Regions from separate parts of the Cryobacterium sp. M23 genome, predicted to be linked through region 1. Evidence: predicted binding sites of a transcription regulator. Region 1 holds the regulator's gene; the other holds the start of a gene.
The links. Region 1 encodes HrcA, which represses chaperone genes, less so after heat shock. Its sites were predicted from a motif close to TTNGCACTCGNNNNNNNCGAGTGCNAA; they were not measured.
Positions count from the first base shown of each region.

Region 2: the regulator HrcA is predicted to act here: its motif matches at 2,557-2,583, upstream of groES (co-chaperone GroES).

Region 1 is NZ_PJJV01000053.1:12,304-19,431, forward strand. It holds gene lepA (translation elongation factor 4) at 1-723, shown strand, start outside; gene CXY82_RS03340 (DUF1990 family protein) at 728-1,375, shown strand; gene hemW (radical SAM family heme chaperone HemW) at 1,380-2,606, shown strand; gene CXY82_RS03350 (DUF4870 domain-containing protein) at 2,609-2,986, opposite strand; gene CXY82_RS03355 (DUF4870 domain-containing protein) at 3,023-3,469, opposite strand; gene hrcA (heat-inducible transcriptional repressor HrcA) at 3,637-4,674, shown strand; gene dnaJ (molecular chaperone DnaJ) at 4,741-5,859, shown strand; gene CXY82_RS03370 (16S rRNA (uracil(1498)-N(3))-methyltransferase) at 5,866-6,606, shown strand; gene CXY82_RS03375 (HIT domain-containing protein) at 6,629-7,006, shown strand; gene CXY82_RS03380 (PhoH family protein) at 7,056-7,128, shown strand, end outside.
Region 2 is NZ_PJJV01000082.1:98,495-105,622, forward strand. It holds gene CXY82_RS17440 (DUF4190 domain-containing protein) at 1-214, shown strand, start outside; gene CXY82_RS16010 (DUF4190 domain-containing protein) at 312-875, shown strand; gene CXY82_RS16015 (DUF4190 domain-containing protein) at 895-1,305, shown strand; gene CXY82_RS16020 (methyltransferase domain-containing protein) at 1,331-2,530, opposite strand; gene groES (co-chaperone GroES) at 2,658-2,954, shown strand; gene rarD (EamA family transporter RarD) at 3,056-3,985, shown strand; gene CXY82_RS16035 (ABC transporter substrate-binding protein) at 4,032-4,763, shown strand; gene CXY82_RS16040 (ABC transporter substrate-binding protein) at 4,889-6,184, shown strand; gene CXY82_RS16045 (ABC transporter ATP-binding protein) at 6,404-7,128, opposite strand, start outside.

The sequences.
Region 1 (7,128 bases):
GACCTGATCACCACGGCGCCCAGCGTGATCTACGAGGTCACCACCGACGACAAGAAGTCTGTCACGGTCACCAACCCGAGCGAGTTCCCGAACGGGAAGATCGCCAAGGTCGAGGAGCCGATCGTGAAGGCGGCCATCCTCGCACCCAAGGACTACGTCGGCGTGATCATGGAACTCTGCCAGAGCCGCCGCGGCACCCTGCTCGGCATGGACTACCTCGGCGAGGACCGTGTCGAGATCCGCTACACGATGCCGCTCGGTGAGATCGTGTTCGACTTCTTCGACAATCTCAAGAGCCGCACCGCCGGCTACGGCTCGCTCGACTACGAACCCATCGGCTCTCAGGAGGCCGACCTGGTCAAGGTCGACATCCTGCTGCAGGGCGAACAGGTCGACGCGTTCAGCGCGATTGTGCACCGCGACAAGGCCTACGACTACGGCGTGCTGATGACGGGAAGGCTGCGCAAGCTCATCCCGCGCCAGCAGTTCGACGTGCCCATCCAGGCCGCGATCGGCGCCCGCATCATCGCCCGCGAGTCCATCAGTGCCATCCGCAAGGATGTTCTCGCCAAGTGCTACGGCGGTGACATCTCCCGCAAGCGCAAGCTGCTGGAGAAGCAGAAGGAGGGCAAGAAGCGCATGAAGATGGTCGGCCGGGTCGAGGTTCCCCAGGAGGCGTTCATCGCCGCCCTGTCCGGTGACGAGCCCCCGAAGAAGAAGTAGACGGATGCGCCGCGCCACCTTCACCGATACCGCCGTCACCTACGCGTCCATCGGCGGCACCCTCGCCCCGGACCTGCTCCGGTTCCCACCCAAGGGCTACCGGCCCCTCGAGCGCACCGTGCGCCTCGGCAGCGGTGAGGAGCGCTTCCAGCTGGCCTCGAAGTCGCTGATGACCTGGGGCGTGCAGCGGGGGAGCGGAATGACCGTCACCGACCTGCTGGACGGCACCGGCCAGCAGTACACGGGACTCGTCTTCGACGCCGACGGCCAGGCCGCCCGCGACCAGAAGCCCGAGCCGGACGAGGCCGTCTTCGCCGAGGACGGCACGCCCTACATCGTCAACGGCATGTCCGCGCACCTCACGACCAAGTTAGGCCCCTTCACCATCGACGCCCCCGTGCGCGTGGTCTACGTGATCGACGAACCCGACCGCCTCGGCTTCGCGTACGGCACCATGGCCGGGCACCCGGCCAGCGGCGAGGAATCGTTCATCGTCGACAGACGCGAGGACGACTCGGTCTGGCTGACCATCCGCGCCTTCTCCCGCCCCGGCACCTGGTTCTACCGGCTGGGCTGGCCGTTCGTGCGGCGGCAACAGGCCAAAATCACAGCACGGTACCTACGCGCGCTGCATCCGATCGGCGCGGTCTAACCGCATGGGCAGTGCCCTTCCCCTCGGCGACCCCGCACCCAGCGACGGACTGCTGCCGGCCTCGGCCGCCGTGGGAGCTGCCCAGCGCGATTTCGGCGTCTACCTGCACGTGCCGTTCTGCCGGGTCCGCTGCGGCTACTGCGACTTCAACACCTATACCGCCACCGAGTTGCGCGGCGCAAGCCAGCATGACTATGCCGGCCAGGCGATCACCGAGGTCCAGTCGGCCGGCCGGATCCTGACTCAGTCGGGCGTGCCCGCCCGCCAGGCGGCGACCGTCTTCTTCGGCGGCGGCACCCCCACCCTGCTCCCGGCCGACGACCTGGTGCGGATGCTGGAGGCCGTGCGCTCCACCTGGGGGATCGCACCCGGCGCCGAGGTGACCACCGAGGCGAACCCCGACTCCGTCGACGCCGCCTACCTCGGCCGCCTCGCCGAGTCCGGCTTCACCCGGGTATCCTTCGGCATGCAGTCCGCGGTACCGAGCGTGCTGGCCACCCTCGAGCGCACCCACGACCCCGAGCGGGTGCCGCTTGTGGTGCAGTGGGCGCGCGAGGCCGGCCTCGACGTGTCCCTCGACCTGATCTACGGCACACCGGGGGAGACCCTCGTCGATTGGCGCACCAGCCTCGAGCACGCCATCCGGCAGGCTCCCACCCACGTCAGCGCCTACTCGCTTATCGTCGAGGAGGGCACCAAGCTGGCCCGCCAGATCAAGCGCGGCGAACTGGCCCCTGTCGATGACGACGTTCAGGCCGAGTTCTATGAGCTGGCCGACGACCTACTGTCCTCGGCAGGCTACGGCTGGTATGAGGTCAGCAACTGGGCGACGGATGACGCGCACCGCTCGCGCCACAACCTCGCCTACTGGCGCAGCCAGGACTGGTGGGGTGTGGGGCCCGGAGCCCACAGCCACATCGGTGGGGTGCGCTGGTGGAACGTCAAGCATCCGTCGGCCTACGGCGATCGGATTCGCGCCGGCGACTCACCGGCCGCCGGGCGGGAGACCCTCGATGCGGCCACTCAGGAGGTGGAGCGGGTGCTCTTGCTCACCCGAATCCGCGAGGGTATCCCCATCGACTCGCTCAGCCCGCTCAGGCGCCACGAGGTGGCGGGACTCATCGCCGACGAACTCATCGACGCGAAAGCAGCCCTCTTCGGCTCGATCGAACTGACCCTCAGAGGACGCCTCCTGGCGGATGCCGTCGTGCGCCGCCTGCTTGCCGACTGAACTCAGTTCACGAACTTGATCGACAGCGGATACGTGTAGTACTCGCCCCGGTTTGCGGCCAAAGCGGCCAAGATGCCGAACACGACCATCAGAACGGAGGCAGCCAGGAGAACGAGGTAGCCGACGAGGATGATCGTCAGGACGCCGCCGACCGCGTAGGCGATCAGGAGCGTGAGCTGGAAGTTCAGTGCGGTCGCGGTGTGCGCCCGGATGAACGGGCCGCGGTCCTTGAGCACGATGTAGCCGATCAGGGCCGGCACGAAATAGAACAGAATGCCGCCGACGTGCACGAGGGTGGCCCACAGTTTTTCGTCGGCCGGGTTCATCGGGGTGGGAGCCTGGTTCGGGTTGGCGGGCGGCGGTGGGGTGGAATTGGTCATTGGTGCTCCTTCTGAAGAAAAACCGAGTGCGCCGGGCTACTTGATCAGGCGCAGGGCGAACGGGTACCGGTAGTGGTTGCCGTCCTTCGCCTGGAGGTAGCCGAGCACCGAGAAGACAACACCGAGGATGTACAGCACCCAGGCGAGACCGCCGATGACGCCGCCGATGCCGAATGTGAGGAAGCCGATGACCGTCGCAAAAAAGTTGATCGCGAAGTAGCCGATCAGAAGCGTGATCTGAAAGTTGAGCGCTTCCTTCGCCTCGACGCTGGTCAGAGGTCCGCGGTCCTTGAAGAGCAGCCACAGCACCAGGGACGGCACGAACATGAGGATCCCGCCCAGATGTGCGAGGGACGCCCATTGGCGGTCATCCGCCTCCGTCAGGGGTGCCGACGGTCCCGGGGCGGCAGGCTGGTAGGGCGGTTGCGGCGGCCGTTGGCCCTGGTACGGATCATCGGGTCCGGGACCAGTGAAATTACTCATGATCATGCCTTTCAGTGCACCGGGGAAGAGGTGCTACATGCCTAAGTTACTGCGCCCCAACATTGGGGAGCAATGGGTAAGCCCAGCCGGTCGCGGTATGATTGGCAGTCACATACCGCGAGTGCCAATCGATGCTGCACTCGCGACGCTGGGAGGAGGCGAGCGCCATGGTGTCCGATCGCAGTCTCGAAGTCCTGCGTGTGATCGTTCAGGACTATGTAGCCTCCCGCGAACCCGTCGGTTCCAAATCTATCGTCGACCGGCATTCCTTCGGGGTCTCGGCGGCCACGATCCGCAACGACATGGCCCTGCTCGAAGAGGAAGAGTTGATCGCGGCTCCGCACACCTCGTCGGGCCGCATCCCCACCGATAAGGGTTACCGTCTGTTCGTCGACCACCTCGCCGATCTGCGCCCGCTCTCGGCGGCGCAGCGCCAAGCCATCGAGACGTTCCTCGGTCAGTCGGCCGACCTCGACGAGGTGCTGGCCCGCAGCGTGCGGCTGCTCTCGCAGCTCACCCATCAGGTCGCCCTGGTGCAGTATCCGTCGCTGTCCCGCGCGAAGGTGCGCCACATCGAACTGGTGCCCCTGTCCGAGACTCGCCTCCTGTCGGTTCTGATCACGGATGCCGGACGGGTCGAGCAACGCGTCGTCGACCTGCCCCGGCCTCTGGCTGAACCCGTTCTGATCGAACTGCGCACCCGGTTGAATTCTGCCCTGGTCGGGCTCGGCATGAGCGAGGCCGCCAGCACCCTTACCGGCAGCTCTCTCACCGCCGGCTCCGGCCTCGGCCCGATTGAGCAGCAGGAGGCGGTGGATCTGATCACCGGCACCCTGCGGGACCAGGTCGGCGCGAACAGGCAGGACCGGCTCGTGATGGCCGGCGCCGCCAACCTCGTGCGCACCGAGGAAGACTTCACCGGCAGCATTTTCCCGGTGCTCGAGGCCATCGAGGAACAGGTCGTGCTTCTGCGGCTGTTCGGCGAGATGGCCTCTGACCAGCACGGCGTGTCCGTCAGTATCGGCCGGGAGAATGCTTCGTTCGGTCTGGCCGAGACATCCGTGCTCACCAGCGGCTACTCCTCGCAGGGCGGCAACCTGGCGCGCCTCGGCGTGCTCGGCCCCACTCGGATGGATTACTCGAACAACATGGCGGCCGTCCGTGCGGTCGCCCGCTACCTTTCACGCCTTCTCGGCGAGAATTGACCAGTTCCCCTCGGCCCAGAAGCCGGCGGAACACCACATTTCAGAACAGACCTAGGAGAGCCAGCTTTGGCTGACCATTACGAAGTACTCGGCGTTGCCCGCGACGCCTCGACCGACGAGATCAAGAAGGCCTACCGCAGGCTGGCCCGGCAGCTGCACCCCGACGTGAACCCGGGCGCGGATGCATCCGAGCGCTTCAAATCCGTCACGCACGCCTACGACGTGCTCAGCGACGTCAAGCAACGCGACAACTACGACCGTGGCGGCAACGGCCGCTCGGGCGGCGGCGGAGGCGCCGGTTTCGACGGCAACTTCGGCAACTTCGGCGACATTTTCGAGACCTTCTTCGGCGGCGGGGGATCCAGCCGCGGGCCTCGGTCGCGCCGAGAGCGCGGCCAGGACGCCCTGATCCGGGTCGACCTCGACCTCGATGAGATCATCTTCGGCACGCACCGGGAGCTCGAGGTCGACACGGCCATCATGTGCGCGACCTGCAGCGGCACGTGCTGCCAGCCGGGCACCGCGCCCGTCACCTGCGACATCTGCCACGGCACCGGCACCATCCAGCGCGCCGTGCGGTCGCTGCTCGGCAATGTCATGACGAGCAGCCCCTGCGGTTCCTGCCGCGGCTACGGAACGATCATCGCCACTCCCTGCGTCACCTGCCAGGGCCAGGGCCGCGTGCGAGCGCGTCGCACGGTCCCCGTCGACATCCCGGCGGGGGTCGACACGGGCCTGCGCCTGCAGATGCCCGGCAGCGGCGAGGCAGGTCCGGCCGGCGGTCCCAACGGCGACCTCTACCTTGAGATGAAGGTGCGCCACCACGACGTGTTCAGCCGTGACGGCGACGACCTGCTCTGCACCCTCGAGGTGCCGATGACGGATGCTATCCTCGGCAGGTCCGCGACCGTCAAGGCGCTCGACGGCGACATCGAGGTCGAGCTCAGGCCGGGCACGCAGAGCGCCGAGATCATCACGGTCAAGGACCGCGGCGTCACCCGCCTGCGCGGGAACGGACGCGGCGACCTGAAGGTCGGCGTGCACGTGGTCACGCCGACCCGTCTCGACCACAAGGAGCGGGAGCTGATCGAGGCCTTTGCGGCCCGCCACAAGGCGCCGGCTCCTGCCCTCAGCGCCTTCCAGCAGGGACTTTTCGCCAAGCTGCGCGATCGGTTTCGCGGCTAGGCGTCGATGGCACACTTCTTCATCGATGAGGCGCTCCACGCCGCCGATTGCGTGCCGGGGGCGGTCGTCGGCATCGGCGGCGCCGAGGCCCGGCACGCGGTCACCGTCAGCCGGGTGCGCCCGGGCGAGCGCCTGCGGATCGGGAATGGGGCCGGGCTCATGCTCGCCGCCACCGTCGTTGACGCAGATGCGAGGCTGCTGACCCTGCGCGTCGAGACGGTGACCGTGACCGCGCTGCTGACGCCGCGCATCCGTCTGGTCCAGGCTCTCGCCAAGGGAGACCGGGACGAACTGGCTGTGCAGGCGGCCACGGAGCTCGGCATCGACGGGGTGATCCCGTGGGCCGCATCCCGCTCCGTGACGCGCTGGGAGGGAGCCAAAATCAAGAAGGGCCGGGATCGCTGGTCCAGCATCGTGCGCGAGGCCTCGAAACAGTCGATTCGCGCGTGGCTGCCCACGGTCGGGGAACCGGCGAGCACCAAAATGCTGGCCGAGCTGGCCGGCACTACCCGGATGCTGCTGCTGGAGCCCACCGCGAGCGAACGGCTGACCTCGCAGGCGGCGCCGACCGACGACCGGGATATCCTGCTCGTCGTCGGACCCGAGGGCGGCATCTCCCCGGCCGAGCTGACCCTGCTCGAGCAGGCAGGCGCCACCCGGGTGCGCCTGGGCGACAATGTGCTGCGCACCTCCACCGCCGGCCCGGCCGCCCTCTCCATCCTGAACGTGACGCTCGGCCGCTGGTAGCGCGTGAGCTTAAGATAGAGATATGTCTTCCACCGGCCAAGAACCGTCCATCTTCACTCGCATCGCCGCGCGCGAGGTCCCGGCGACCATCGTCGCCGAAACCGAACGGATCATCGCCTTCACCGACATCGCCCCGCAGGCGCCCGTGCATGTCGTCATCACGCCGAAAACATCCGAGTACAGCAACGTGGTCGAGCTCGCGGCCGGAGACCCCGGGCTGCTGACCGAACTCATCGAGGTGGCGCATGCTGTGGCGGCCCGGCTGTCCAACGGCCAGTTCCGGCTCGTGTTCAACACCGGCGCCAGCGTCGGGCAGACCGTTTTCCACGTCCACGCTCACCTGCTCGCCCCGCAGGCCGCCGGCGGAACCCTCGGGGAGGGAACGCTTGGTTTCCGGTGAGCCCGGGCCGGGCCAGGCCGAGGTGCACATCACGGTCGACGGCATTGCCATGGTGCGCCTGCTCGGCACCGACGACCGTCTGCTCGCCGCCGTCGAGAAGGAACACCCCGGCGTCAGCGTGC
Region 2 (7,128 bases), on a different contig from region 1:
GACCTCGGTGCTCGGGATCTCCCTGGTCGGCATCATCACCGGCCACATCGGTCTGAGCCAGATCGGGAAGACCGGAGAAAAGGGACGGGGACTCGCGATTGCCGGCCTCATTGTCGGCTACGCCGGCCTGGCGGCTCAGCTCCTGGCCGTCGTCCTGCTGATCCCGTTGATGATCGCGATCGCGAACGACCCGACCCTGCTCAATACCAACTGACCCGATGGCCACGGGCAGAAACCCTGCGCGTCGATGACCCGTGACCCGATATGCAACCAGCGACGCCACCCCGTCGTCCGGAAAGGAATGAATTCGCATGAGCGATTCCAACAACCCCAGCAACCCTGACGTGCCCCGCGTGCCTGACGTGCCCCAGGTGCCCGGCGTACCGCAGGTGCCTGACGTGCCGCAGGTCCCCGATATCCCGCGCGACGAGCAGGGGGCGTCCGCCGCCCCGCCGGCGTACAACGGCCCGACCCCGCCGGCCTCCGTCCCGCCCGCCTACGGCGCCGCGACCCCGCCGCCCGGCTACGTCGCCCCGACGATGACCCAGGCGCCTGCCTATGGCGACGCGTATTCGTCGCCCAACGGTGCGGTCGCCGCGAAGCAGCCGATTCTCAGCATCTTGGCGCTGGTCGCCGGCGTTATCGGCGTGCTCGGCTCGCCGATCGTGTTCCTCCCGATTGTGGGTGGCATCCTCGGACTGTTCATCCCCGCCGCCGCGGTCGTCCTGGGCTTCCTCGGTAAGTCGAAGGAGCCGCAGGCGAGGGGTTTCTGGCTGACCGGGCTGATCACGGGGTTCATCGGCGTCGGTCTGGCACTGGTCAGTATCGTGATCTGGTCTGTCTTCTTCGCCACCATCCCCACCTCGTCGTACTGAGCGGAAGATAGCAGCAGGGATGGTTGGGGAGGAACGGGACTGGTCCCGCAACGATGACTTCCGGGTCGACCTCACCCGGCCTCCGGCGCCCGCTCCGGGGGAGCTGGACTACGCGTCGACCATCACAGCCCCCACCGACTGGGTGCCGTACGTCTACACCGACAGCGAGCTGACCGCGCAGGCAGGCCGGAGCGGGCTGTCCATCGCATCGCTCGTCTTCGGGCTGCTGGGGCTGCTGATCGCGGTCTTCGGCGTCTGGGGTGCGGCGCTCTCCCTGGCCGCGGTCGTGCTGGCCGTGATGGCCCGCGTGACCGAGCGCCGTGCCGGCACCGCGTGGGCCTACGGGCTGTGGACCGGGCTGGCCGGGCTGGTCCTCGCGGTCGGGTGGGTGTTGATCGTCACGCAGGTGCTGACGGTCGTGCCCGGCTGAGCCGCGCTGTCCTCCGCCGCTGGCCTCAGTCGAGTGGCGGAATCCGCTCCACCAGCAGAGCCACCCGGTGGCCGACGGCCCGGGTGAGCACGAGCGTCGCCGACTCGGGGCCCTTGAGCTTCAGTCTGGTGCGCAGGGTGGCCGGGTCGACGTCCACGCCGCGTTTCTTGATCTCGAGAGTGCCGATGCGGCGTTCCTGTAGGGCCAGCCGCAGCTTCTTCTCGTCGACCGGCAGCACCTCGAGCACCCGGAATGCGGTGGCGAAGGGCGTGCGTTGCAGGGTCTCGGAGGTGAGGTACGCGATCCCCTTGCTCAGCATTGACGCGTCGAGCGACCGGGCCAGGTCCCCGATCAGACGGGCACGGATGATCGCGCCGTCCGGCTCGTACAGGTAGTCGCCCAGCACTCCCACCGGGGCATCCGTGCTGTCGTGGGGCGCGGTCAGTTCGTGGATCCCGGTCCGGCTGAGCAGCAGGGCGGAACGACGGATGCCGGCGCGCGCCAGTGCTCCGAACCACAGCCCCATCTCCACGAGCTTGCCGTCCACGGAGACCCACTGCGACTCGGCCTCCGCGGGGATCAGCTCGCGGTCGTGGCCCGGCCCGAGCTTGACGCCGACGGGCATCCGCTCACTGAGACCGAAGACAAAATCGAGGTGCGGGGAGTAGTCCTCCGGCCGGGTCAGGCGCGAGGTGTTGGAGTGCCCGGCGGTGCGCCGGGCCGGGTCGAGCCAGGCGGCGTCGAAGCCGGCCAGGTCGACGTCTTCCGCGGACGAGTGCAGCACGCTCGCGTTCTCGAACGGAGCCAGGTTGTAGCTGGCGACGGTCGCGGTCACCTCGTCGGCGTCCACCCCCGTCACCGTGAGGTCCATGGCGGCCAGTGCCATGGCGTCGCCTCCGATGCCGCAGCCGAGGTCGACGACCCGGTTCAGGGACGCGCCCGCGAAGCGGCCGGCGTGCAGCGCCGCCACCCGCAGCCGGGTGGCCTGCTCGAGGCCGGCCTCCGTAAACAGCATGCGGCCTGCGAACTCGCCGAACTTGGGCACGGCCCTGGCTCGGAGCCGGGACTGGCTGAGCACCGCGGTGACCAGGTCGGGGCTGTGTCCGGCCTTGCGGAGTTCGCTCACCGCCCGCACGACGTCGGCGGCCGCGTCGTACGGCGGCAACGAGTCCAGCAGGCGCAAACCGCCCGGCGATAACAGCTCGACGAGCTCTGAGCGTTCCATCGTGCAAACCTATCAACACGACGCATCTGGCACTCACGTTGCGTGAGTGCCAGATGCGCCCTAAACTCGTCTTGGCACTCTCGCTGTGAGTCTGCTAACTATGTCTTAGCTAAGAAAGAGGTCAACCGTGTCGGTCTCCATCAAGCCGCTCGAGGATCGCATCGTCATCAAGCAGGTCGACGCAGAGCAGACCACCGCATCAGGTCTGGTCATTCCTGACACCGCCAAGGAAAAGCCCCAGGAGGGCGAAGTTGTCGCAGTCGGCCCCGGCCGCATTGACGACAACGGCAACCGCATTCCACTCGACGTCGCCGTCGGCGACAAGGTGATCTACTCCAAGTACGGTGGAACCGAAGTCAAGTTCGGTGGTGAGGACCTCCTCGTCCTGTCGGCCCGCGACGTGCTCGCAGTCGTCGTTCGCTAGCCACACCCACCTAACGGTAGAATCCCGGATGGCCCTGGCCATCCGGGATTCGTCGTTAAGAAAGGTCCGCTGTGGCGCAAGACCCTCTTTCACGCGGGAGAATCCGCGCGGCCCGCCCGGCGCGGTCGGAGCAGAGCAAGGGACTGATCTACGCGGTCCTCGCCTACGCCCTCTGGGGCGCGCTGCCGCTCTACTTTCTGCTCCTCGCGCCCAGTGGTGCCTTCGAGATCGTGGCCTGGCGGGTTCTCTTCTCCCTGGTGTTCTGCGCATTGCTGATCACGGTCACGCGCAAGTGGAAGTCCCTCCTCGCGCTGCTGCGGAGGCCCCGCATCGTGTTCACCATGGGTCTGGCCGGCCTCCTGATCTTCGTCAACTGGCAGACCTACGTCTTCGCCGCCCTCAGCGGCCACGTGGTCGAGGCAGCCCTCGGCTACTTCATCAACCCGATCGTGACCGTGTTCCTCGGCGTCATTCTGCTGCGCGAGCGGCTGCGCCCGCTGCAGTGGGTAGCCGTGGGAATCAGCCTCGGGGCCGTCGTCGTGCTCACCGTCGGCTACGGCTCGCTGCCGTGGGTGTCACTCATCCTCGCGTTCTCGTTCGGATTCTACGGTTTGATCAAGAAAAGGGTCGGCCGTGACGTCGATGCTGTCGCCGGACTCACCCTGGAAACGGTCTGGCTCGCACCCATCGCCGTGGTGCAGCTGATGGTGGTGGCCGCCGCCTCCGGTCTCACCTTTGGAAGCGTGTCCACCTGGCATACCGTGGGGCTGCTGGCAGCAGGTGTTGTGACCGCCGTGCCGCTGTTGTTCTTCGCCGCCGCGGCCCGGCGCCTGCCTCTGACCTACATGGGTCTGATCCAGTACTTCGCTCCGATCCTGCAGTTCCTGGTCGGCGTCTTCGTGCTGCTCGAGCCCATGCCGCCCGAGCGCTGGGTCGGTTTCGCACTGGTCTGGGTGGCGCTGGTCCTTCTCACGACCGACATGGTCCTCACCGGACGCGCGCCCCGGCGTGCGTCCCTTGAACCGGTCTGAGCCCCGCTACGCTCAGGGACGCACTTCGTACGTGAAAGGACACCGGATGCGCACTGCGTCGACTTCCCTGCCCGTCCTCCTCGTCGGGGCGCTCGCCTGCGTGCTCCTGCTGTCCGGATGTAGGGCTGAGGTCGCGCCGCCCGTAGTCGAGCCCGCTGCCGCCGCGTCCGTCGTGCTGGCTCCGTCCGGTGACGGGACCGTGCGCCTCGGAACCCTGTTCCCCATGACGGGCCCGTCGGCGGCCAGTGGTGCGGCACAGGTGGCCGGCTCCGAACTGGCCGCCCGCGAGATCACCGAGCAGGGCCGCATTCTCGGCACTCCGATCGAGATCATCCACCGCGACTCCGCCGTCGACCCGGCGACGTCGCTGACCGACTTGTTGGCCCGTGGCGTCGACGTCGTGCTGTGGGACGCCTCCGTTCCTATGCCGGGCGATCTGGCCGCCACCGTCGCGGCGGCGCCGGTGGTACTGCTGTGGCTCGGCGACTTCGCGAACGGGGGCACGCCGCTGGCCGCCAGTGACGGCTTCGCTGCGCGCCTGCGCACCCTCGATCCAGGGCTGGTCGACACTGCCGGCGGCGGTGAAGCCTATGACGGAGTCGTCCTGAGCGCCCTGGCCGCAGCACGGGCCGGAGACGACGGTGCGGCGTCGATCAGGCCCGCTCTCGACCAGGTCAGTACCGGGGCGTTCGCCTGCGCATCCTGGGGAGAATGTGCGGCCGCGCTGGCCGATGCGCAACAGATCGCCTATCAGGGCGTCACCGGCCGCCGATCGTAACGATTTGGTCTGCGTTACACGGATGTAACACGGTTTTCTTGTTTCGCGCGATTCCTGTCAATAATGTGACAGAACGGCAGTCAATCGACCGCTGTCATTTCTCATTCCTAGTCCCAAGGAGCAACATGAGCGTATTCGCGAAGGCCTCGGCCTCCCGTTCAGTTCGGGCAGTCGTCACTGGAGTCGCCCTGGTGGGCGTCAGTGCACTTCTGCTCACCGGCTGCAGCAGCAACACCGCTGAGCCGGCTGCATCGGAAGCCCCCGCCGCGAGCGGAGACGCCCAGGCCATCACGGCCGGCGACCGCGACCTGACCCTGAAGATCGGCACCATCCTTCCCCAGAGTGGTGCCCTGGCCTTCCTCGGCCCGCCCGAAGAAGCCGGCGTCGCCCTGGCCGTCAAGGACATCAACGACGCGAACCTCGGCTTGACCGTTGAGGCCATCTTCCGTGACTCCGGCGACACCACGACGGACACCGCGACCGGTTCGGTGACCGACCTTCTCTCGCAGAAGGTTTCCGCCATCATCGGCGCGGCATCCTCCGGCGTCTCCAAGACCGTGATCGACCAGATCACCGGCGCGGGCGTCGTGCAGTTCTCCCCGGCCAACACCTCGGCGGACTTCACGAAGTACGCCGACAAGGACCTCTACTGGCGCACCGCCCCGTCCGACCTGCTGCAGGGTGAAGTCCTGGGCACCCAGATCGCCGACGACGGCAACAGCACCCTCGGCCTGATCGTGCTCAACGACTCGTACGGCACCGGCCTGGCCGAGTCCACCACGACCGCCTTTGAGGCTGCGGGCGGCGAGGTCGTCGCCACGTCCCTGTTCAACGAGGGTGACTCCAACTTCGCCGCTCAGATCTCCGAAGTGACTGCCGCCAACCCCGACGCGATCGCCCTGATCACGTTCGACCAAGCCAAGGTCATCACCCCCGCACTGGTCGGCTCCGGCTACCCCGGTGGCAACCTGTACTTCGTGGACGGCAACCTGTCCGACTACAGCAAGGACTTCGACGCCGGCATCATCACCGGTGCCAAGGGCACGCTGCCCGGCCTCGACGTGGGAACCCTCGGCGACTTCACCGATCGTCTCAAGGAGATCGACCCCACCCTGACCGACTTCAGCTACGCGGCAGAGTCTTACGACGCCGTCATGCTCGTCGCGCTGGCTGCCTACGCGGCCAACGATGTCTCGGGTGAGGCCATCTCCAAGCACCTCCGCCAGGTCTCTGGGGGAACCGGCGACGGCACCACGGTCTCCGACTTCACCGCGGCGGCTAAGGCCCTCGCGGCCGGCGACCAGGTCAACTACGACGGCTTCTCCGGCCCGGTGACGTTCGATGAGAACGGCGACCCGACCGAGGCAACCATCGGCGTCTACGAGTACCTCGAAGACAACACGTACAAGCGCATCAACTAGTCACGATTCGTCGCTGACCGGCATCCGATCTGGAAGGGCCCCGACTTCGGTCGGGGCCCTTCTTCGTGCGCCCGGTGACGGACGTCACCCGGTGACGCCCCTCTTCCGGACACGAGCGGCGTCACCGGACACGGAGCACCGGACACGCGGAAGCGGCGCCCGAAGATCTCGGGCGCCGCTTCGTCGTGCGGGGCGTGCAGTCGGTGCGGGCGGCTCCGGCTAGTCGTCCTGGCCGAGGGTGCCGAGGTAGAGGCCGATCACCTTGGGATCGTTCAGCAGCTCGCGGCCGGTGCCCGTGTAGGCGTCACGGCCCTGGTCGAGCACGTAACCGCGGTCGCAGATCTGCAGGCACCGGCGCGCATTCTGCTCCACCATGATCGTGGTCACGCCGGCCTTGTTGATCTCCTTGACACGCAGGAACGCCTCATCCTGGCGCACGGGGGAGAGGCCTGCGCTCGGCTCGTCGAGCAGCAGTACGTGCGGGCCCATCATCAGCGCCCGCGACATGGCCACCATCTGGCGTTCCCCGCCGGACAGCGATCCGGCGCGCTGCTGCAGACGCTTCCCGAGCTCCGGGAAGATCTCCGTGACGAACTCGAGGCGTTCGGTCAGGCCTTTCGGCTTCAGGAACATGCCCATCTCCAGGTTCTCCTGGATCGTGAGCGTGGGAAAGACGTTGTTCGTCTGCGGCACGAAACCGACACCCTTGGCCACGAGCTTGTTCGCCTTGAGGTTGGTGATGTTCTCGCCGCGAAGCAGGATCTCACCCTCCCGAACCTTGACCTGGCCGAAGATCGACTTGAGCAGCGTGGACTTGCCGGCGCCGTTCGGGCCGATGATCCCGATCAGCTCGCCGTCGTAGGCGGTCAGGGAGCAGGCGTTGAGGATGTTGACGCCCGGCAGGTAGCCGGCCGTCACCGTCTTGACCTCGACGACGGGCTGCC